2 regions of the Oceanobacillus luteolus genome follow, and region 1 is predicted to be linked to the other one. Evidence: riboswitches for the same ligand, from Rfam matches in the RefSeq annotation. Region 1 holds a riboswitch; the other holds the start of a gene.
The links. A riboswitch is a leader RNA that binds a small molecule or an ion and turns the genes downstream of it on or off. The one in region 1 is predicted to bind glycine.
Positions count from the first base shown of each region.

Region 2: another riboswitch for glycine. It lies ahead of gcvT (glycine cleavage system aminomethyltransferase GcvT); the one in region 1 lies ahead of ACFSBH_RS14175 (phosphoglycerate dehydrogenase).

Region 1 covers NZ_JBHUDE010000132.1:600-13,177, forward strand. The annotation lists gene ACFSBH_RS14160 (ASCH domain-containing protein) at 1-320, shown strand, start outside; gene ACFSBH_RS14165 (M20 family metallopeptidase) at 519-1,796, shown strand; gene ACFSBH_RS14170 (protein adenylyltransferase SelO) at 1,964-3,421, shown strand; ZMP/ZTP riboswitch at 3,617-3,698, shown strand; glycine riboswitch at 3,794-3,870, shown strand; gene ACFSBH_RS14175 (phosphoglycerate dehydrogenase) at 3,983-5,182, shown strand; gene trhA (PAQR family membrane homeostasis protein TrhA) at 5,309-5,953, shown strand; gene ACFSBH_RS14185 (phosphatase PAP2 family protein) at 6,100-6,645, shown strand; gene ACFSBH_RS14190 (glycosyltransferase family 4 protein) at 6,776-7,924, shown strand; gene ACFSBH_RS14195 (dicarboxylate/amino acid:cation symporter) at 7,952-9,172, opposite strand; gene ACFSBH_RS14200 (deoxynucleoside kinase) at 9,426-10,076, shown strand; gene ACFSBH_RS14205 (deoxynucleoside kinase) at 10,073-10,771, shown strand; gene ACFSBH_RS14210 (hypothetical protein) at 10,833-11,564, shown strand; gene ACFSBH_RS14215 (RDD family protein) at 11,682-12,077, opposite strand; gene ACFSBH_RS14220 (hypothetical protein) at 12,450-12,578, shown strand, end outside.
Region 2 covers NZ_JBHUDE010000166.1:20,791-33,368, reverse strand. The annotation lists gene ACFSBH_RS20585 (patatin-like phospholipase family protein) at 1-140, opposite strand, end outside; gene mntR (transcriptional regulator MntR) at 370-792, opposite strand; gene ACFSBH_RS20575 (vitamin B12-dependent ribonucleotide reductase) at 985-3,555, opposite strand; gene ACFSBH_RS20570 (rhodanese-like domain-containing protein) at 3,860-4,231, shown strand; gene gcvPB (aminomethyl-transferring glycine dehydrogenase subunit GcvPB) at 4,368-5,837, opposite strand; gene gcvPA (aminomethyl-transferring glycine dehydrogenase subunit GcvPA) at 5,830-7,179, opposite strand; gene gcvT (glycine cleavage system aminomethyltransferase GcvT) at 7,193-8,308, opposite strand; glycine riboswitch at 8,533-8,625, opposite strand; gene ACFSBH_RS20550 (DEAD/DEAH box helicase) at 8,764-10,425, shown strand; gene ACFSBH_RS20545 (YqhG family protein) at 10,412-11,197, shown strand; gene ACFSBH_RS20540 (YqzE family protein) at 11,199-11,375, opposite strand; gene comGA (competence type IV pilus ATPase ComGA) at 11,502-12,542, shown strand; gene ACFSBH_RS20530 (type II secretion system F family protein) at 12,463-12,578, shown strand, end outside.

The sequences.
Region 1 (12,578 bases):
GTGAATACTTCCAGTCGATAAAGGAAGGGAGAAAGAAAGTTGAAGTCCGTCTATATGATGAAAAAAGAAGAGAAATCCAAGTTGGTGACATTATTGAATTTGTCAAAGTACCAGAGCAGGATGATAATTTAAGAGTAGAAGTAACGGGGCTTCATCCATATGAGACATTTGAAGCGATGTATAATGATATCCCGTTTGAAGAGTTTGATTGTGGGGGTTGGACAATGGAAGAGATGTTGGATGGAACATACAGTATTTATACAAAAGAGCAAGAAAAAGAATGGGGAGTTTTAGCAATTAGAATTAAAATGGACAGTTAGACATGAATAAAGTGAAATAGACTAATTGTCAATCTCAACTTTAAAATTGACTTATTGTTCCATATCATCCAGGTTGCCATGATATATTCGGAGGTTGAATTAATACTTCCAAATTACTCCTATAGATATATTAAATTAAAGAGCGCATAGAATAGACTAGAACTATGGCTTGGGATAATATCTGGAGGGGTGTGTCTTATGGATGCCAGTATGATTCGACAGATAATCAGATCGAGAAAACAGGAATTGGTCGACCTTGCTGCAGCATTCATTCGAATTCCGTCGGAGAATCCATCAGTTGATTTTGAGAAGTGGTCTGCGGAAATAGGTTTTCAGATTAGCCGGTATTTAGGAGCAAGAGGCTTTAAAATATCCGAGCACGAAAGCAATCAAAATAAGCTGGTTACTGTTATTGGTGAGACTCGATTGAATAGAATACCAGGACCAAGATTGTTGTTATGTGGTCATACGGATGTCGTTCCTGCAGGAGATCCCCTAGAATGGACTTTTGATCCTTATTCTGGTGAAGTTAGAGATGGAATGCTTCTCGGAAGGGGCGCTTCAGATATGAAAGGTGGGATGGCAGCATTAGTTTTTGTAGCCGGACTCCTTCAAGAGTTCGCTTTTTCTTTAAACTTAAAAGGAAGTTTAGCTCTTATTGCTTCACCAGATGAAGAAGATGGCGGTATAGAAGTGGCATCTCTTTTGGAAGAAGGGATGATTACAGGGGATGCATGCCTCATTGGTGAACCGACGCACACGCATCATCCCAACATCGGAGAAAAGGCGATGGCATGGATGCAAATAACAATACCTGGTGAAGCAGACCATGGAAGTCGTCATCCGGTCAGTGGTGTTTCAGCTGTCAAGAAAGGTGCGACTGTAGTCCAAGGATTAGCAAGGTTATGGGATTATACAGCGACGCCACCACGTGAACTTCAGCAACTTTTATACCATACCGAGTGGTTTTTAGCAAACCGTCAAGGCAACCCTATGTTAGCGCATTTGTTATACCGACCTTCTTTTAATACCGGTATTATGCGTGGTGGTACAAAGGTTAATGTCGTTGCGGACAGCTGCACCATCGAAGTGGATATCCGAGTTCCATTTGGGATGAGACCTGAATTTGTCTATGATTTTGTGAGAAATCTAGTTCACGCTGTGTCCCCTGATGCTGTGATAGAGCCAATGGTACGACATAACAATCCGAATTGGACTTCAGAGAATAGCAAAATTGTGCAGGCTGTGGAGGAAGGAATCCGTACGGTCCTAGGAAAGGGCGAACCTGTCTTCAGTGTCCTTCTAATTGGTTCAAGCGATGCTAGTCACTTTCGGAATCATGGAATCGATACGATACTATACGGTCCTGGAATCCAAGACACAATCCATGGGTACGATGAACAAGTTTCGGTGGAGAATCTTGTACAATGTGCTGAGGTGTTTGCAGAGGCTGCCATAAGGTATTTAACGGAGTAAGTGGTAATGGATTTGGTAAATTTCCACGACAGCTAGTTTCTTTCTTCAATTCTAACTCATCTATCTATTTTACAAGTTCGCTTATACAGTCAAATACCTTGAATAACTATGGTCCTAAGAAGTACACTAATCCGTATAACATATCATCTATACCATAAGGAGTCTTTATGAAAAATAATCAAGGCTGGAACCTAAAAAATACGTACACCGATCTCCCGGAGATTTTCTATGAGCAAGTCACACCGAACCCTGTCAGACAACCAAAACTAGTCATATACAATGATGAATTAGGAGCATCAGTTGGCTTGAACAATGAGGAAATGAAGGGTGCAGAAGCTGTTGAAATATTCGCCGGCAACCGTGTTCCGACAAACTCCATTCCTATTGCTCAAAGCTACGCTGGACATCAATTCGGACATTTCACGATGTTAGGTGATGGAAGAGCCATGTTAATTGGTGAACACATTACTCCAGATAACGAACGATATGATATCCAACTTAAAGGTGCAGGTAAAACCCCTTATTCACGTGGTGGTGATGGCAGGGCTGCACTCGGTCCGATGTTAAGGGAATATATCATCAGTGAAGCAATGCATAGATTGAATATACCGACGACGAGAAGTCTCGCGGTAGTCACTACTGGAGAGATGATCCAACGTGAAATCGAATTGGAAGGAGCAATTTTAACAAGGGTTGCATCAAGTCATATACGCGTTGGAACTTTTCAATTTGCTGCGAAATATGGAGAGATAGAAGAGCTTGTGAAACTTGCTGATTACACGATAGAACGCCATGACCCTGATGTAATGGAGTCACCTAATCCTTATCTTGCATTTTTGCAGGAAGTCATTAGACGCCAAGCGCAATTGATCGCCAAATGGCAGCTTGTTGGTTTTATCCATGGCGTCATGAATACGGATAATATGACAATTAGCGGAGAAACCATCGATTACGGTCCCTGTGCTTTCATGGATCATTACGATCCAAAAACGGTATTCAGTTCGATTGATTACAATGGTCGTTATGCCTATCAAAATCAGCCAGGTATTGCCTCTTGGAACCTGGCCCGCTTTGCCGAATCACTTCTGCCGTTACTTGGTCGTGGTAAGGAAGAAGCGGTGAATAACGCACAAGGGGCTATTTCAGAATTTAGTAAGCTGTATCGTCACCATTATTATGCTGGTATGCGGGCTAAACTTGGAATCATGGACGAAGAAGCCGAAGATGAGAAATTAATTCAAGATTTGTTGTCCATGATGCAGCATTATCAAGTTGATTATACGAATACTTTCCTTGCGTTAACGTATGAAGATGAATCGAACTTCCCTATGGGAGCAATGGAAGATTTTAAGAAATGGAAGACAAAATGGCAGGAACGACTTAGCAGGCAAAAGCAAAGTAAAGAAGAAAGCCATGAACTCATGCGAAAGAGCAATCCAGCGCTCATCCCAAGAAACCGCTGGGTAGAGGAAGCGATCGCAGCTGTAGTTCAAAACGACGACAAGACGGTGATGGAAAGCCTGTTAGCCATGTTGAAAAATCCTTATGCCCATTCTGATGAACAGAAAGAATTTGCCCAGAGAAATTATGAAATAGACGAATATCAGACATTTTGTGGTACGTGAAATGTGCGAACTGAAAAGAGAAACAAGCAAATGAATTGCTCGTTTCTCTTTTTTATGTGTGAAATGGAAAGGGTATATTAAAGGTAGTGGATAGAGGGAGTATAATAATAACTCCATCTGACTGAAAAATTTAAAATATCGGCTCTTTACCTATTGAAATATATTTTAAATTCTGTTAAGATAGCTTCAAATTGAAACGTTACGTGTAACTGGCGAAAATGCGGAGTACCGCAAGGGAGCACGTAATGAGTATGTGTCGATCGCCTGGGCAGGTAAGGGAACTTTCATAACTCCTTGCCTTTTTATATTTAAGGGGGCGGTCAGAAAAGAGAATATTTTCAAGCGACGAATGTTGTGGGTGACACTATGACAGGAGCAGCTTCTGGAGAGAATGCAAATTGCATCGCCGAAGGGTTCAAAATCTCAGGCAAAAGGACAGAAGAAAACAAGAGGTTTTTTTGTTGTTTTCGTTCCTTCTGAGATTGGAATTATTCCAGTCTTTTTTTATTTCTTAGGAGACGAGAAAGAAAAGTAAAGCCAAAAAGGAGAAAGATTAGAGAGATGACAACAATAACTTTAGACAAAATTAAAACGATCAAAACATTAAACAATATTGCTAAGTCTGGAATGGCAGTTTTAAAGGATGAAAACTATAAAGTTGATAATGAAGCAAAGAATCCTGATGGAATCGTTGTGCGCAGTTATCACATGCATGATATGGAGTTCAATGACAATTTGAAGGCTATTGCGCGTGCTGGAGCTGGTGTAAACAACATCCCCATCCGAGCTTGTGCGGAAAAGGGAATTGTAGTTTTCAATACGCCTGGAGCAAATGCCAACGCGGTCAAAGAAATGGTGCTTACGGCAATAATGGCTTCTTCCCGTAATTTATTTCAGGGGATTGAGTGGGTAAATTCGCTGAAAGGAAAGGGAGAAGATGTACCCAAGCTCATTGAAGAGGGGAAAAAGCAATTTGTCGGTCGAGAAGTGAAAGGAAAAAAACTTGGTGTGATTGGGCTGGGGGCAATTGGTGCTCTCGTTGCGAATGATGCGTTGAACTTGGATATGGATGTTATTGGTTACGATCCATATATATCTGTTGATACTGCATGGAGACTTTCACGAAATATCGAACGTGCGATGTCCATGGAGGAAGTATTTGAAAAAGCGGATTATATAACGATTCATGTCCCACTGACGGAAGAAACGAAAGGTAAACTGAATGCGGAGGCTTTCCAACGCATGAAACCTGGCGTCCATTTATTTAACTTTTCACGTGGTGGCTTAGTGAATGAGGATGACCTGGAAGTTGCATTAAAAGAAGGTCAGATTGGTAAATATATCACTGACTTCCCGAATGATCGTATTTTGCATATGGAAAATGCAATTGCTTTACCGCATCTCGGGGCATCTACAAAAGAATCTGAAGAAAATTGTGCAAGGATGGCTACCCATCAATTAAAAGATTTTCTGGAAACAGGTAATATCCGGAATGCTGTTAATTTCCCGAATGCGATTCTTCCTTATACAGGAAAACGCAGAATCACCGTATTCCACCGGAACGTACCGAATATGGTAGGGCAAATCAGTTCCATCATTTCTACGCGTGAATTGAACATAGCTGCGATGATCAATAAAAGTCGGGGTGATTTTGCCTATACGATGATTGATATCGATGAAAAAGTGAATGGTGATGTTTTACCGGGAATTCAAGCGGAAATCAATGCTATTGAAAATGTGATACGTATACGGATTATTTAACATTTAGGGGATAGAGGTGATTCTATCCCCTTTTTTGATAAAATAGCCGACTTCTGGTTAATCTAAGAACAATAAAGGTATACATCTGGTATACTAGACAAAATAAGTAATTAAGGAATGATGTTTTTGGCAACAACACATGTTTTTACGAAAGGTGAAGAGGTTGCAAATGCAATCACACATGGAATTGGGGCACTCTTCAGTATCGCGGGATTAGTTGTATTGATTCTTACTGCAGCTACAGAAGGAACTGCATTACATGTTGTGAGTTTCACCATATTTGGTTCGACGATGCTCATCTTGTATTTTTCTTCTACGATGGCCCACGCTTTACCACCGGGGAAAACCAAGGATCTTTTTGAGATTTTTGATCATGCTTCCATTTATTTGTTCATCGCAGGGACCTATACTCCAATTATTTTTCATGTTATTCAAGGTACATTGGGTTGGACGATGTTTGGCATCGTATGGGGAATTGCGTTGGGAGGCATTATATTTAAAGCTTTCTTTACAAAGAGATTCCTCATCACTTCTACATTATTATATGTATTAATGGGATGGATTGTCGTCCTTGGTTGGAATCAGATTGTCGCGAATCTTCATCCGACGGGCCTGATGTTACTCGTTGTTGGAGGGATGTTTTATACGTTCGGTTGTATTTTCTATGTATGGCGTGGCTTCCCGTATCATCACCTTGTATGGCATCTATTCGTGATATTTGGTACCGTTTGTCATTACTTCTGTGTGTTGTTGTTTTTATTACCAAGTTAATAAAATATATGAATATATTTTCGAAATCAGCAGATGAAACCTGCTGATTTTTTTATTGTCTGGAATTTTACAATAGCTTTAAAGTAAATTAGCAATGGATTAGTATTCATCCCTTAAGATGGAGGTAGAAGAAGGAGGGATGAAGGATGAAAATATGGGATAACCTGTATGAAGTGGATAGTCAGCTTTTCCGGTCGATTAATAAATATTTTGATCATCCTTTGTTACAGCGATATTTTCGTATCATTACTCATTTAGGTGGGGCAACGTTCACTATCGCTGGGGTTGTTTTACTCATGCTTTTTACCCGTCAAGAAGTTCAGATGACTGCGATTGCTGCGGCTATTTCTTTAGCAGTCAGCCATTTGCCTGTTGCAATCATGAAAAAGATTTACCCAAGAAGACGTCCTTATTTTGTTTTGGAAAATACGAATGTATTGGATAATCCATTAAAGGACCACTCCTTTCCTTCTGGTCATACGACCGCGATTTTTTCTGTCACCGTGCCATTTATTTTATTATCCCCGTTACTGTTCTCCGCACTATTGTTCATTGGAGTTTCAGTTGGCTTATCACGAATTTTCTTAGGACTACATTATCCTTCAGATGTGTTGGTAGGAATGATGCTTGGCAGTACAACCGGTCTGTGTTCATTTTTAGCGATACAGCAATTTGTTCCGCATGTTTTGTAAATGGTGCATGATCTTTTGAACTTTTAAAGATGTAGGGAAGCACAGCGCTGTAATCCGGTTGGAAAACGCATAATGAATAAAGTATTACGGTATGGAAGTTATCAAAAATGATAATCATGTGGGGGTTATTATGAGAATAGCTATTTTTACAGATACTTTTGTTCCAGATGTGAATGGGGTGGCAAGGACGCTTGATCGATATACGAAATTCTTAAAGAAAAATAATATTGATTATCGTGTATTTGCACCAAAAGCGACGAAAGAGAGTCAATTTTCTTCACAAGTTTTATCCTTTCAAAGTATGCCATTTTTATTGTATCCTGAATGCCGGATAGCTTTTCCTAACATGTTACAGATCAAAGAGGAAATAATGGAATTTAAGCCGGATATTATCCATGTGGCGACACCTTTTAATTTAGGCTTATGTGGACTGCATTTTGCTAAAAAGTATCATATCCCTCTAGTTGGTTCCTATCATACAGATTTTGATAAATATCTTGAACACTATCACTTACAATTTTTGACGGATGTGCTATGGAAATATTTGAAATGGTTTCATCGTCCACTGGAAAAGATTTTTGTACCTTCCATTGATACGAAAGTACGTCTGGAGGAACATGATTTTAAAAATATAGCTATTTGGCCAAGAGGAATTGACGGAGATATTTTCCATCGTGATTATCATACAGAATTGGTTCGAACAACATACGGTATAGAAGAAAAGTATATATTGCTCTATGTAGGACGGATTGCGTCAGAAAAAGATATTATGCTTTTACCGTCTATTGCTGAGCACTTACCAGAAGGGATAAAAGAAAAGGTCCACTGGCTTGTTGTAGGTGATGGCCCACTGAAAGAGGGTCTGAAGACAGCGGCACCAGATAATATGACATTGACTGGATTTATTGAAGGTAAAGAACTTGCGAGAGTCTATGCTGCAGCAAATCTCTTTGTATTCCCATCCGCATCAGAGACATTCGGAAATGTTGTTTTAGAATCACTCGCTTGTGGTACACCAGTGATTGGTGCGGATGCAGGTGGTGTAAGGAACATCATCGAACGGGGAAAGACGGGTCTTTTATGTGAAGAGAAAAATGCTATGCAGTTTGCGCAAGCAGTTGTTTCGTTGCTTTCCAATGATGAACTACGAGTTCGAATGGGGGAACAGGGATTTCGATACGCCCAAGCTCAATCCTGGGAGACCATCTTTCATCGATTACTAGACAACTATGAAGATGTTCTTTCAATAGATACATGGAAATTAGATATTCTTGCATAGAAAAAGAGGACGATTTCGTCCTCTTTTTTAATTGGCTGTGTGGGTATTTCGTTTTTCCCTTTCGGACAAGATATATGCACAAGTCGCATCTCCGGTAATGTTGACGGATGTTCTGACCATGTCCAGTAATCGGTCCACACCGATAATCAATGCAATTCCTTCTACCGGGAGATTGACTTGATTTAACACCATCGCAAGCATGACCAATCCTACACTAGGAACTCCAGCAGTTCCGATACTTGCAAGCGTAGCGGTCAGGATAACAAGTAAATAATCGGTGAGTGACAATGGAATGGCGTACACCTGAGAAATGAATACGACTGCGACTGCTTGCATAATCGCAGTACCATCCATATTGATGGTTGCTCCTAAAGGTTGCACGAAGCTTGAGATTTCTTTTTTTACGCCAAGTTTTTCTTGAGCGGTTTTCATTGAAATCGGTAATGTCGCATTGGAACTGGATGTACTGAAACCAACTGACATTGCAGGGAAGAACCCTTTAAAAAATGTTACCGGATTTGCTTTGCCAAGAAACAAAATCGCTGAGCCATATACGAACGTACCATGGATAAGGAGACTGAGAAGGACGGCAATCATATACATTGCCATAGAGCTTAAAGCATCAATTCCAGCTCCTCCAATTGCAGAAGCGATCAGCGCGAACGCTCCATATGGTGCCACATACATGATTTTGGTAATTAACCAATTTAATATTTCGTTAGCCTGTTCAAACAATTGATGGATACCAATTGTCTTTTCTTTTAAAATGGCAAGTGCAATCCCAATAAATACAGCAAATGCAATAATTTGCAACATGTCTCCCGATGCCATCGCACTTATTGGGTTTTCAGGGATAATATTAGTTATCGTATCCATGATTGGGGGTGCTTCTTCCCCTTCAAATGTTGCATCTGTTTCAAATACGCCTTCTTTTCCAGGCTCTAGTATATTTCCTATTCCTAAACCAATTGCAATGGCGATCGCTGATGTAACTAGGAAAAACCCCAGTGCACCAATACCTATCTTACCTAATTCAGCCGGGTTACCAAGGCCTGCTGTTCCAAGTACGATGGATACAAATACAATTGGTACTACGAGCATCATAATCAGATTTAAGAAAATTTGCCCTACTGGGCTTAATAAGTACGTATCAATGTTATTAAAAATATTACTAGGCACAAATGTCAAACATATACCTGCAACAACACCTGCTATTAGTGCGATTACAATTTGTTTCGTTAAACTCATCTTTACTCCCCATCTTTCTTTAAATAATATGGATTCGTTCCGGCGTAGAAATGCTAGTATGGACAAGGAAGGTTGGTTGGTCGCTGGCTGAATTGGAATGTAATAGAATATACCCCTAACTTCTAACATCCTAACCTACTAAATCTAGCTCATCATAAAATGTAAAATTGAAATATGGAGTACATTTCCTCTCTAGTAGAATAAAAAATATTATGTTAGAATATGAAAGGTCTGATTTGAGGAGGGAGTTACAATGGCGAAAATACCATTCATTGCAGTTGAAGGTCCAATTGGCATTGGAAAAACATCGCTGGCACAAAGGATATCCACTCATTTTGATTTTCATTTATTAAAAGAAATTGTCGATGAAAACCCTTTTCTCGGTAAATTTTATGAAGATGTAAGCGAATGGAGCTTTCAAACGGAAATGTTTTTTTTATGTAATCGTTATAAACAATTGGAAGATATACAGAAGAACTATTTAATGAAGCAACATCCTGTTGTTGCTGATTATCATATAGCTAAAAATATGATCTTTGCAAGACGTACACTAAGTGGCAACCAGTTGGAAAAATATGAGCAGATTTATGAAATTCTTACAAAGGACATGCCTTTGCCGAATTTAATCATATACATAACAGGAAGTCTAGAAACCATTTTGGAACGAATTAAAAAGCGTGATAGAAAAATTGAAAGAAATATTGATCCTGCATACTTAAATCAGCTTTCTAGTGATTACGATCATTTTATGGAGAGATTTGAACAGGAACATCCCGAAATCCCCGTTCTACGAATAAACGGTGATGAGCAGGATTTCGTCCGTTATCCGGAAAAATTGAATTCTATTATCGCAGCCGTGGAAGAAAAGTTAGAAGAGCTTATGGTAAAAGGAGCAGAACAATGAATGCAAGAGAGAAATACGGAATCCCAAATGATGCAGTAATTACGATTGCCGGTACCGTTGGTGTAGGCAAATCCACGATGACAAAAACGCTAGCAAACGCATTGAATTTCAAGACATCTTTTGAAAAGGTAGATAATAACCCATATTTGGAAAGTTTTTATGAAGATTTTCAGCGTTGGAGCTTCCACTTGCAAGTGTATTTTCTTGCGGAACGGTTCAAAGAACAAAAGAAAATCTTTGAGTATGGCGGCGGATTTGTCCAAGATCGGTCGATATATGAAGACACGGGGATTTTTGCCAAGATGCATTATGAGAAAGGGACGATGACCCCGACCGATTATGAAACGTATAAAAACTTATTTGATGCGATGGTCATGACTCCATATTTTCCTCATCCAGATTTGCTTATCTACATTGAAGGTTCATTGGATGAAGTCCTTAAACGGATTCATGAACGTGGAAGAGAAATGGAAAAGAGCACACCAATAAGTTATTGGGAAGAAATGCATGACCGTTATAGTAAATGGATTGACAGCTTTAATGCTTGCCCGGTATTACGGATTAATATTGCGGATTATGATTTGTTCAATGACGAAGAATCGGTTGACTTAATTCTTGAAAAAGTGAGCCGTGTGATTGGTGGCCGCAGCGTGAAGCAGTCTGTTTCTACATTCGCAGATAACCGAATCGAATAGAAAGTCCCTATCTTGTGATTACTGCATAAAATAATGGGAGTAATGCACAAGGGGTGAAACGATGGGGCTCTATATCAATGAAAATAAACTGAATATTTATCGAAATGGTGCGGAACTGGAAGGAAATAACCAGGATGTTTTTATATATAACCATGCATCCGAAATGGTGAAAGAACAAGCCCGTTTTAATCATGCCATTCAATCCCATATACAAAGTATAAAAACGTTGATTGACAACCAACATGTAGAAGAAGAAAGAAAATGGCTGAATGTGGAAGGTCAATTAAAAACCTTGGAACAATTCAATAAAAAGCAAGTTGTGATGGAACAGGAACTGTTGGATCAGCTGACCAAGTTGGAAATGGAACAATCTGCAACCCGTAACCAATTGAAGAAAGGCCGATTAAAAGAAACCGAACTCCAAGAAAAATGGAGTAGGATGTCTTCGAACCATCAGCAACTGCTTCAAAAGTTGGAGAACATTTCAAAGGAAAATGAACAGTTGTCAAACAGTGTGAATAAACAATTGGAAATGCAGGAGAGCATAATGAATCAGTTGGACTCTCAGGAAGAGGCAAATAAAAAGTTTGAAAAACGATTGGATAGTCAGGAAGCACTAACGGCAAAAGTAATGAGACAGCTCGATTACTTCCGCAGTATTCTCTTTGAAAGAAAAAACTATTTGTCGGATAAAATTGAAGAAGCTTCGAATTACTCATCCCAATTTTTGAAAAACGATGAATTACCTTCTGTAGAATTCTTTCTTCGCGAAAAACAGAAACAAGGAAAGTAAGCTATAACGTTTTAAATCTTTGTTTCTATCCTTTCATGGTTCATGTGATGGAAAATGAAAACACAGCTCCCTAAGTGTAACGGAGCTGTGTTTTATTGTCTTTAAACTTCAAAACTATTACTTCGACACTTCTCTAACAATGGTGCCTGTCCTCTTGTCGTGGGGAAAGACGGCTCCATCTTGCTCTGCAAAGTTTTTTCGATCACGGATATACTCTATTGTACTCGTCGTATCGCGATGTACCATACGTTTTACGATTTGTTTACCGGTTAATTCACCGTCATCTTCATTGGCCAGCTCCAGCCCCATCAACTTATAGCCGACCGTGCTGCCAGTAGTTTTCAATTGCACATACTCAAGTGTGTACTGTGTCGCAAATGGCAATACAACTGCATGGAAAGCCTCATTCTTAATTTTTTTCCGTAAGATACATTCTGCTCCATAAGATACGACACCACTCAGAAAAGAATCGATAAGTATTGCTTTCAAACGTTTTTTTGTAATATGCTCCAATATTTTCCCCTCCTGTTTATACTAATTAATAGTTTATACGAAAAATGATAGGATTTGTTTCAAATTTACAGATAAAAAGTTTCAAAATGGCCGGGTATATAGTTTGGTATTTGAGACAATATCATACTTTAGGAATAGAGAGAGGAAAATGCTTTTTTCCTCATAGAAGAAATTTCTATTCTATTTTTTCGCTTTGGGAGTATATAACCATGTATTAGTACCGTGCGCGAAGGTTACTCCCAGATAAAATGAAAGGAGGCTATCTTTACTACTAGAACAAAAATAGTTTAATTTTCCGATTTTTAATATTATTCAATCTGTTACTATAAAACTTAACAGTAATTTACTAGAAAAGGGAAAGGAAGAGGTGATGTGGGAAAAACGTTGCGGTTAGGAAGTCTTTTTCTATTGTTGCTCTTACATTTTAATCTATCATCTGCCGAAGCAACCGAAAATACCTCTTTGAATCTACATAAGCAGTCAACTCAAGAAATAATCAAC
Region 2 (12,578 bases), on a different contig from region 1:
ATTAATGCAGACACAATCGCACCAGCCGATGTACCGGCAGTGCGTTCGAGCTGAAGTTGGTGATTATCGATGCTCTCCAGTACTCCCATATAGGCATAGGCTTTCACCCCACCACCCGAGAAAACTGCATCAATCCGCATGACTCTCCCCCTAAATGTTTAGATAGTATTATATTTACTAGGGTGAGATGTTGTTTTAGAACTATTTTTTCATATATGAACCCTTTACATACTTAACTGAGCCGCCCACGGAAAGCGAAGGTGTTTTGGGTGTGCGGGGCATAGGCCTAAATTCACTTATCAGCAATCTATTTAAATTATTCATAAAAAAACACGCAAAAGTTAGGATGAGTCTGCTAAACTTGCGTGTTTATTTATTTTTGGATAATTGCTGTATTTCTTTTAAATCTTTCAATCGATTCTCATCTGCCTTAAAATAATTGACTAAATCACTGATGCGATCAATTGAATTCCAACTTAAATGATGTTCAATTCCTTCAACATCGTTGTAGATATTCTCTTTATCCACTCCAATGATTTCCAAGAACTCTTCAAGCAAATCATGGCGATATAACAACCTTTCACCCATTTCTTTGCCTTTCGATGTTAAAACGAATCCACGATATTTCTCATAATTGACATATTCACTTTTATCCAGTTTTTGAATCATTTTTGTAACAGAGGAAGGATGGACATCCAGTTCTTCTGCCATGTCCGATACTCTGGCATAACCTTTAGTTTCAATGAGGATGTATATTTGTTCAATATAATCCTCCATACTTGGCGTTGGCATAATAACACTCCATTTCATTGTGCATCTTTTTTTATATAGCGCAACATTTTTTCTATTACATAAAGGATATCGTAAAAATTATGTTGGAACAAGTAATTATCCTTAGAAATGAAAAAAAGACCCGTTAGAAGGAGCAACTTTACATGATTAACGTAAGATTGCTTCCTAACTAACAAGTCTTTTAATTAGCTATTATAAACCACATTTTAATTGGGCACCACAGCTTGTACATGTATTACATCCACCAATTTCTTCAACATTACCTTTACGGCAAACTGGGCAAGTATCCCCGATTTCCGATCCGATTTTAACATTAGTGGAGTCTAATTCTTGAATGGTGTCCATTAATACTACTTTCGGTTTATCGATTTCATTTTCCTCATCAAATAACTCTGTCTGCTCTCCAACTGTGTTTTCTTCAGCTTTCAGAGTCAGAACTTGGGAATCTCTACTACCATCTACATAAACCGTTCCACCTTTTGCTCCACCTTTGTATAAACGTTCATACACCTGTTCCACTTGCTCTACAGTGTATCCTTTTGGAGCATTAACAGTCTTCGAGATTGAACTATCTACCCAACGCTGAATTACACATTGTGTATCTGCATGCTCTTCCGCTGTTAGATCCATGGAAGAAACAAACCAATCTGGTAAGTTATTAGGATCAACATCAGGGTTATTTTGTAGATACTCTTCAACAATTCCTGCATTTACTTCGATGAATTTTCCTAAACGCCCACTTCTAAAGTAAGAGAAGGAGAAGTATGGTTCAAGTCCTGTGGAAACCCCAACCATTGTACCTGTGCTTCCTGTTGGAGCTACCGTCAACAGGTGAGAGTTACGTATTCCGTATTTCAAGATATCTTGACGGATATCCTCAGGCATTGTCTTCATGTAACCTGTATTAATGAAAGCTTCTCTCAATCTCATTGTCTCTTCTTCCGTCTCTCCAACTAAGAAAGGAAAACTTCCTTTTTCTTTTGCGAGTTCAATGGATGCACGATAAGCAGTAGTTGCAATTACCTCAAACACTTTGTCAACAAGTTCGTTACCTTCTTTTGAACCATATTTCGTTTCACAGTAGATTAATAGATCATGCAGCCCCATTACCCCTAAACCTACACGACGTTCGCCTAGTGCTTGTTTACGGTTTTCTTCCAAGAAGTAAGGAGTCGCATCGATTACGTTGTCCTGCATCCTCACACCTGTTCGTACGGTTTGTTTAAGCTTTTCAAAGTTAACCGTCTTATTTTCTTTATCTGCCATTTCAGCAAGGTTTACTGCTGCAAGGTTACAAACACTATATGGTGCCAATGGTTGTTCACCACATGGGTTTGTTGCAACAACTTGCTGGCCATATGCTGATGCATTTGTCATATCATTGGCATTGTCTATAAAGAAAATTCCTGGTTCTGCGGAATATGTTGCACAAACATTAATTAAATTCCAAAGTTCTTTTGCACGAATTTTACGGTAAACACGAACGCCATATCCCATTTCTTCCCACTTACGCACATCACCGACTTCATGCCATTTTTCATTATATGCCTTCATTTCTTCTGGTGAATAATTTTCCACATCCGGGAAGCGCAGTTCATACATTTCGTCATTCTCTACAGCTTCCATGAACTCTTTAGTAATACAAACAGAAATGTTTGCACCCGTTAAGAATTCAGGATTATGAACGCTGTACGTTCCGCCTTCCTTCAATTTCAATTCTGCTTCGCGCATAGCATCTTCGGTGAAGCCACCTAAACCTGGGAAATGTTTGTAGTTCACAACACTTGTGTACAGATCTATTTCTGTTTCAGTTAATGGTTTAAAATTCAACTTTTCTTTAGCTAATCGTTTAATTTGCTCGTCCTCTGTATTCTCAATCAAATATCGTAGAATACGTGGATTTTGCATTTTAGAGATGATAAATTCAATAATATCTGGATGCGAATCTACGAGCATTATCATTTGAGCTCCACGTCGTGAACCTCCTTGTTCAACAAGGTGTGTAAGCTTTGCGATATCGTCTAACCAGGAAACGGAACCAGATGATTTTCCGTTTACTCCGCGAGCTAGTGTATTTCTAGGACGGAGAGTCGAACCGTTTGTTCCTACGCCACCGCCGCGTGACATGATTTCCATCACTTGTTTGCGGTGATCAGAAATACCCTCTCTTGAATCCTTTACATAAGGCATCACATAACAGTTAAAATAAGTTACCTCTGTATTTGCCCCAGCACCGTAGAGAACCCGTCCAGCTGGTACAAAGTTTAAGCTTGCCAATTCATTATAAAACTCATCGAAGGATTTCATTTGTTTTTCTTCAGATTTTTCAACAACTGATAAACCTGTTGCATTTCGTTTTGCGATTTGCTCATAAAAGATTTCCAATGGTTTATCAATAACATCTAGGGAACGGGTGATGATACCAGTTTTTACTTCATCTTCATTGTCCAACGCTGATAAAAACTCATCTAAGACTTTGACTTTCACTTCATTTGCTTCCCAATCAATCGCTTGTACAAATCCTAATCCTCTTGCTGGGAATTTCGGATCAGATTTTACAGTCAAAACGACAAAATCCCCGACTTTTAGTGTCACTTTCTCTGTATCCTTGTAAGCATACCTATCAAGCATTACCAATCTGGAAACGCCTGAATGGGTAAGCTTCATATCTTCGGTTATCGGATGGACAGCATCAAACAACTCAATGTCCTTATTCAATGAAGCAATATCAATTCCATTTACTTTTTCTAAAACTGTCGACATTAAATCGCTCCCTTACTCATCTTTTTCTATTATTTATGTTATAATTACTAAGTACCACATCTTCAATGTTTTAAAACAACATGTTGTAGTATTAATGTATAAGTCATACTATATATTGTGTTAACACCTTTGTCAATCGTTTAATCCCGTAGTTTTTTTATGTAAAACACCAATAAGCAACATAACTCGACATTTTAAGAATAAAAACTATGGAGTTAAATAATGACAGCACAAAAACTTTCCATGTAATTAAAAGTATTTTATAATAAAACAGATTAGATATGTGAAAGACGGGGGAAATTAAATGGAAGTATTAATTATTGTTTTAGTAGTACTATTAGCTATATCAATTTTCCGTTATTATAGACAGAAAATGTATCTAAGTGTACTGACACAAGATCAATGGATCGAAGGATATCGTAAAGCGCAATTGATTGATGTCCGGGAGCCACAAGAATTTGATGCAGGACACATCCTAGGCGCCAGAAATATACCTGTTACTCAATTAAAGCAACGATTAATCGAAATTCGTAAAGATAAACCAGTATATTTATATTGCCAAAAAAGCAGCCGTTCTGCACGTGCAGCGCAAATCCTCCATAAAAATGGCTACAAAGAGCTTTATCAATTAAAAGGCGGATTTAAAAACTGGACAGGTAAAATCAAGGCAAAATAAGAACAAAATAAAGAGCTATACCGGCGAAAATAATTTCCGGTATAGCTCTTTTATCCGATTACCATTTCGATAAATTCATAATATCAACAAATATACACCTGCCCTATTCATAGGCAGGTGTATTTCATTAGAATGATTAATTATTCTCTTCACTTACGTAGCGCAAAATTGGCTTACGCGATGCTGTGGCCTCATCCAAACGTTTTACAGCTGTAGTCTGTGGAGCTTCCTGCACAATCTCCGGGTTAGTCTTCGCTTCCTCAGCAATTTGGAGCATTGCATCGATGAAACCATCCAATGTTTCTTTCGACTCCGTTTCAGTAGGCTCAACCATAATTGCCTCTTCCACAATTAATGGGAAGTAAACTGTAGGTGGATGAATTCCTAAATCCAACAGACGCTTAGCAATGTTTAATGTCTTCACTCCGTTTTTCTTCTGTTTATTACCAGATAAGACAAATTCATGCTTACAATGTTGCGTAAACGGAAGCTCGTATTCTCCTTCAAGGCTACGCATAATGTAGTTTGCGTTTAGTACCGCGTATTCACTTACCTTCTTCAGGCCTTCAGGACCCATCGTGCGGATATACATATATGCTCGCACATTTATTCCAAAGTTTCCGTAATAGCCTTTCACCATACCAATAGATTGCGGCAAATCATAATCCAGATCATATTCACCATTATTTTCACGGACTACTGGTTTTGGAAGGAATGGCGCGAGCTCCTCAGATACACCAATAGGTCCTGATCCTGGACCCCCTCCACCGTGTGGGCCAGTAAATGTCTTATGCAAGTTCAAGTGGACCGCATCAAACCCCATATCTCCAGGACGAGTATAACCCATAATTGCGTTTAAGTTTGCACCATCATAGTACATTTTTCCACCAGCATTATGAACAATCTCTGACATTTCCAAGATTTCAGTTTCGAACAGACCTAAAGTATTAGGGTTTGTTAACATAAGTGCTGCAGTATTTTCATTAACGACCTTTTTCAAATCTTCAACGTCCACTAGCCCTTTTTCATTGGACTTCACTTCAACTACTTTGAAACCTGCAACTGCAGCAGAAGCAGGATTTGTACCATGGGCAGAGTCCGGCACAATAACCTCATTACGATGGTGATCACCGTTTGCTTCGTGGAAAGCTTTAATCATCATTAAAGCAGTCCACTCTCCTTGTGATCCGGCAGCAGGCTGTAGAGTGATTTCATGCATACCTGTAATCTCTTCAAGATGGACTTGCAAATCATACATCAATTCAAGTGCACCTTGTACTGTTTTCGGATCCTGATAAGGATGGATATGACTAAATCCAGGGAGTCTTGCAATATCCTCGTTGATTACCGGATTATATTTCATCGTACAAGACCCTAGCGGATAGAATCCGGAAAGGATACCGAAGTTACGATTGGATAATCCGATATAATGGCGCATTAATTCCAGCTCACTGACTTCTGGTAATGCAGCATCCGTCTTACGTACATATTCATCTCCAAGTTCCGCTTCCAAATCAACTTCTGGAACATCAAGCGGCGGTAGATTAAATGACGTTCTACCTTCTTTATTACGTTCAAATATTAATGGAAAGTTCTCTTTAGCCATTGATATCCCTCATTTCTTTTACGAAAGCATCGATTTCTTCTTTAGAACGAATTTCTGTTGTCGCAATCAGCATGTGGTTTTCCAATTCTGGGTATACTTTGCCAAGATCAAATCCGCCAATAAATCCTTTTTCAAATAACTCATCATTTACAACAGATACCGGCTTGGAAAGTTTAACTACAAATTCATTGAAAAATGGTCCATCAAATTTAGCTGATAAATTTGCTTCTGCTAACTTTTGCTTTGTATATCTTGCCTTTTGCATATTTAATTTAGCCATTTCTTTAACACCATTCTTACCTAGAGCACTCATCGCAACTGAGCTAGCTAAAGCGTTCAACGCCTGGTTTGATGTGATGTTCGATGTTGCTTTCTCACGTCTAATATGCTGTTCTCTTGTTTGTAAAGTTAAAACGAACCCGCGTTTTCCATCTTGGTCTACCGTTTGACCAACTAAGCGACCAGGTACTTTTCGCATCAGCTTTTGAGTCGTTGCAAAATAACCACAATGTGGCCCACCAAATTGTGCTGGAATACCAAACACTTGTGTATCACCTACAACAATATCTGCGCCAAATTCACCAGGAGGAGTCAAATACCCAAGTGATAATGGGTTACTGGAAACGACAAACATCGTTTTCTTTTGTTGTTTAATCAGTTCATTAATCTTTGCCAATGGCTCGATTTGACCGAAAAAGTTAGGATATTGAACAAGAACTGCAGCAGTATTTTCATCCAGTTCCTTTTCCAATTGTTCTAAGTCAGTCACACCATCTTTATAATCGATCTCAACGATTTCTAATTTCTGTCCATTCGCAGCGGTTTCAACAAGCTGACGATATTCCGGATGCAAGGCAGCTGAAACAAGGACTTTTTTGCGTTTTGTCTGGCCAACACTCAAATTGACTGCTTCGACTACAGCCGTTCCTCCATCATATAAGGAAGAGTTGACGACAGGCATTGCCGTTAATTCCGATATCATCGTCTGGAATTCAAACATAGCCTGTAATTCGCCTTGTGTGATTTCCGGTTGATATGGTGTGTAAGCTGTATAGAATTCTTGTCTTGAAATGACGTGGTCAACAACGGATGGAATGAAATGATCATATACACCCGCCCCTAAAAATGATCGATACTCTGTTAAGTTCGCATTTTTACTTGCCATTTCTGTAAGTTCTTTTTTCAACTCATATTCACTTGTTGGTTTTTTAAGATTTAATTCCCTGTCCAGTCTTACTTCTTGTGGGATATCGGAAAATAACTCTTCAGTGGATGATACACCGATTTTATCCAACATTTCCTTTTTGTCGGTTTCAGTCATTGGTAAATAACGAAATTCCATTACTATGTCCTCCCTATTTATCTCGTTTATAAAATGGTGTTGCTACCACTTTTGCTTTTAACTGGCGCTTTCTTACTTGCACTAAAACTTCTGTTCCGATTTCGGTATAGTCGATATCAAGGAGAGCACGACCGATATTTTTCTTTAAAGTCGGTGATTGTGTACCTGTCGTAACATGTCCAATTACCTTTTCATCAGATACTACGTCATAGCCTGTACGTGGAATTCCTTTATCAATCATCTCAATACCTACTAATTTTCTCGTTACACCATTCTCAATCTGTTGTTTAAGTACATCTTTCCCAATAAAGTCGGCTTCCTTATCCACTTTTACTGCAAATTTAAGACCTGCTTCAACTGGTGTAATTGTTTCGGAAAGCTCCTGACCATATAATGGCAAATTGGCTTCAAATCGCAAGGTGTCCCGTGCACCAAGCCCCGCTGGAACAATTCCGTCTTCCTTACCACTTTCTAAAATGAGGTTCCAAAGTTCAGCGACACTTGCTGGTGCTATATAAATTTCAAATCCATCTTCACCGGTGTATCCAGAACGTGAAACTAAAGCTTTATCAGCAATTCCTTCAAAAGCCACATCCGATTCAAATCGGAACGGCTTAATATCTGAGAGATCCGTTTCTGTGAGTTTTTGCAGAATTGATTCCGCTAAAGGACCTTGAATGGCGAGTTGTGCATAGTTATCAGAGTCATTAACGATTTCCAGTTCACTTTCCGTATAACTATTATGTTTTGTGAGCCACTCGTAGTCTTTATCAGTATTCGCCGCATTGACGACAAGAAGGTAATTATTTTCCTCCAACATATAAACGATCAGATCATCAACTACTCCACCATTTTCATTACATAAAAATGTATAATGTGCTTTTTTCGGTGATAGTTTACTAATATCATTAGTAGTCATCTTTTGAAGGTATTCAACAGATTTTTCCCCTCTGACAACAATTTCGCCCATATGAGATACGTCAAATAGACTCGCTTTTGTTCTTGTCGCTTCATGCTCTTCTTTAATCCCAGAAAATTGAACCGGTAAATCCCAGCCTCCGAAATCAATCGTCTTAGCCCCATATTTCTCATACTCCGGATAAACTGGTGTCTTTTTTAAAGTAGTCACCTAATGTCCACTCCCCTCAAATAATTAATAAACTTATTATGCATTAATAATGAAACCTGAATAATTATAGTATATTCAGATTTTTTAACAAAAAAATAGAGATTTCCTTATTAAAGAAATCTCTGTCCTTGTACCAGAAAGTTGCATATTTACATAGAAAATCTTCTAAGTAAATACTTGCTTCTTGGGTGGTTTACAGGATATGTAAACGCTCTCCAGAGTTGTGTCCAATAAGAGTCTTTTTGCCTGAGAGATTCGTCTTCAACTTGCTCCTTCGGCGTTACATCAAATGATGTAATCTCTCCCCTTATCTTCATCCACGGCATATATTTTCAGTTAATGGTAAAACTACATCTATAATAAGAAAATTTCTATTCTTGCATTGAATAATACCATATTTTTTAGGAAAGGTATAGTGAAATCCAAATTTTAATTAGCTAAAAAGGGTGTATCATATGGATTTTATTAAATTACAAACAGATCAGACATTTATTAAAGAGTTAGAGAAGAGAGTGGAAAGTGATGGTCCGTTCACTTCTCATCAACTTTTTTCACTTGCACACCAGGCAGATCAGGCTAAAATAATCCCCTCCTTTACTGGATTAAGAAGTCTGGACTTTCTTCCACATATGTCTTTTCTTGATCATCAATTGGTGACGGCCAAGGAAACAATAGAAAAGATGAATGGTAGAGCGATTCTTGCAGATGAAGTAGGACTTGGAAAGACAATAGAAGCGGGATTGATACTTAAAGAATATATGTTGCGTGGACTCGTAAAAAATGCGCTGATATTAGTGCCAGCTTCACTCGTTAATCAATGGGTCAATGAATTAAATCAAAAATTTTATATCCCTGCGGTTTCCCATAGAAAAAATTATAATTGGGATGGAAATTATATACTCGTCTCCTCCCTTGATACTGCTAAACGTTCACCACATCGGGAAGCAATTCTAGCAAATGAATATGATTTTGTTTTGATTGATGAAGCACATAAGCTGAAAAACCATAAAACGAAAAACTATCAATTTGTAAGACAAATTAAGAAAAAATATTGTTTACTATTAACTGCAACACCGATACAAAATGATTTAATGGAGATATTTAATTTAATTGCGATACTTCGTCCAGGTCACCTTGGTGATATGACAACTTTCAAACAAAAATATACTGGAAATAAAGGTAAAGTGGAAGCAGATACTTATTTGAAACAATTGATAGAAAGGGTGATGATTCGAAACACGCGAGAAAATACAGATTTAAAACCCTCGAATCGCCATATCAATACAATTTGGGTTGACTTTTCAAAGGATGAAGCCAGTGTATACGATCGATTAAATAACTTGAAAAAAGTAAATGATATGTTTACAAAAATGACATTATTACGAGAGATGTGCTCTTCAAGAGAAGCGTGTTATTTATCATTAAACAAGTTGCTTGAATCTCATGGGGAAGATGAAGATATCCAATCCATTATACAAGATATCGGTCAATTGCCTGCCCATTCAAAAGCAGATAAAGCCGTTGAATTGATCCAGTCCATTGGTGATGAGAAAGTTATCATTTTTACAGAATATAGAGCGACTCAGCTTTATTTACAATGGTATTTGCAACAACACGGTATCAGCTCCGTGCCTTTTCAGGGAGGGTTTAAACGAGGAAAAAAAGATTGGATGATTCAGTTATTCAGGGATCGTGCACAAGTATTAATAGCTACTGAAGCAGGTGCTGAGGGAATCAACTTACAGTTTTGTCATCACTTGATTAATTATGACCTACCATGGAATCCAATGAAGATAGAACAAAGGATTGGCCGAATCCATCGATTTGGACAAGAAAACGATGTCAAAATTTATAATATAGCAATTAAAAATACAATCGAAGAACATATACTGACCATTCTTTATGAAAAAATACAACTATTTGAGAATGTTATAGGTGAACTGGATGCAATTTTATCTGAATTAAATATAAATAACTTTGATAAAGAAATTGAATCGATTTATGCAGAATCTGATTCCTTAGGAGAAGCTAAGATCAAGTTGGAAAACTTAGCATCCATCGTTCATCAAATGGCTAATGAAAATAAGGCGGCAGGTGAATATTATGACAATCGCTAATTTAGAAAGTTTTATCGTCGAATTTTTTAATGCTTATGGGTGTAATGTCCAAAATCAAGAATCTGGCGTTATCCAAGTGGAGCTTACTGAGGAATTGGATAAAGCATTGATGAATCGCCCGTTCTACTGGCATTATATGAAGAGTCTCAATCAGCAAGGGGTCCCCATGTCGCTGACGTTGATTACAGACCCTGATAAAAGGGACATGAAGGGAGAATGGATTGATATCGGCAGTCCGCGCCTCCAACAAATATTTAACCATGTCACATCTCAAGAAAAATATGTGTTACTGTTTCAAGAGGTGGAAGCAGAGATAAATACACCCCTCTACCCTTGGCTGCTGGCCAACTTTAAAATCAGCTATAGCGGACGACAAAAAAAGGAAGAATTAATCTCCCTTGGTATTCACCTATTAAATGGAAAAATGATTGTTAACATGATGGATGAATTGGAGAAACTTACCCTCAAACAGCAAATTTCCGATTTATGTTATACAATCACCCCTATTATTACTTTATCAAGCGGATATAAACGCCTTGAGAAAATCATATTGAATTATATCGACAACCAACCAAAAGAATGGGCAAATGAAGCAATGGAGACATTAAATGAAGAAATCGCCCTTCTACAGCACTTTTACCAGGACGATTTGGACGATAAGATTCTAAAAAAAGAAGTTGAGGAATTGAATAACCGCTATACTCCAGAAATTAATATCGAAGTGATCAGCGGTGGTATAGTTTATTTATTGGACAACTTTCCTAAATCTTAACTTATTTTCCTCTGATGAATAATTTGAAGGAGAATGGAAGCACCCCAAACCAACGGTTCAGAATAGCAGAATCCGATTGTTTCCCCGCTTCCTTTCTCACTTTCCTTTCTTCTTTTGAACTGTTTAAATATCTCACTATTTCCTCTGTCATAAACTTCAAGTAGTTATTTGTAGACATGATAAAACCTCCCTGATTTTTTTAATAGCTTACACCTCAAAAAAAATTTTATACAAAAAATAAAAATAAAGCAGGAATTTTGCAAACGTTGTCGAATTACATATAGCAAAAGGAGGTGACTCAGGCTTGAACCCGGCTTTACCTTTAGTTGAAGAGCTGCTCCATAACGCTATCACTACCAAAGCAACCGATCTTCACTTCTTCCCCGCTCGTAAGGAAACGAACGTATTTTTTCGCATTCATGGCAAACGCGTATACCACCGCTCCATCCAGACTAGTCAATATGAGCTATTGCTAACCTATTTTAAATTTACAGCTGGTATGGATATTGGAGAATCAAGAAAGCCACAAGACGGTAGTATTTTCCACCATTTTTCATCACTAGGCAGCTACTCCCTTAGACTTTCAACACTCCCCCTCGCTTCACTCGAAAGCTTGGCAATCAGAATCTTGCCAGAGGAGAATCTCCTGCCACTGGATAAACTTTTTCTTTTCCCAAATCAACTCAATACTTTAAAAAAATGGCTGACAAAAAAAGAAGGGATAATTTTAATTACCGGACCTACAGGAAGTGGAAAAACAACCACGCTTTACGCATTAATAAAAGCCTTAATGGAGAATAACACCTATCAAATGATAACGCTGGAGGATCCAGTTGAAAAACTGATTGATGGAGTGATACAAGTCCAAATTAATGAACAAGCAGGAATCACTTATCAGACAGGTTTGAAAGCAGCTTTACGACATGATCCGGACGTGTTGATGATTGGAGAACTTAGAGATGCAACTACAACCCGATTTGCATTTCAGGCTTCATTGACAGGCCATTTAGTATTAAGCACTCTACATGCAAAAAATACTACAGGAACGATTTACCGTTTACTTGAGATGGGAATCAATCAGCAAGATTTATTACAATCGTTACTTGCGGTTGCCAGTATTGAATTAGTCCCCATCAAAAGAAAAGATTCCTTTCAACGAGCAGCAATTTTGGAGTTATTAGATGGGGACGAATTGGCGAGAGCAATTCGACTAGAAGATGTAACGAATAAGTATCATTCTTTTGACCACTTAAGGAGGAAAGCATATGCGTATGGTTTCTTCTCTGAAGTTTATGACAAAGAAACGAGATATGTTGCCAGAAGAAATTCAAATGAGGTTTCTTAAACGATTGGAGCACTTTATTTCAAATGGTTATGCCTT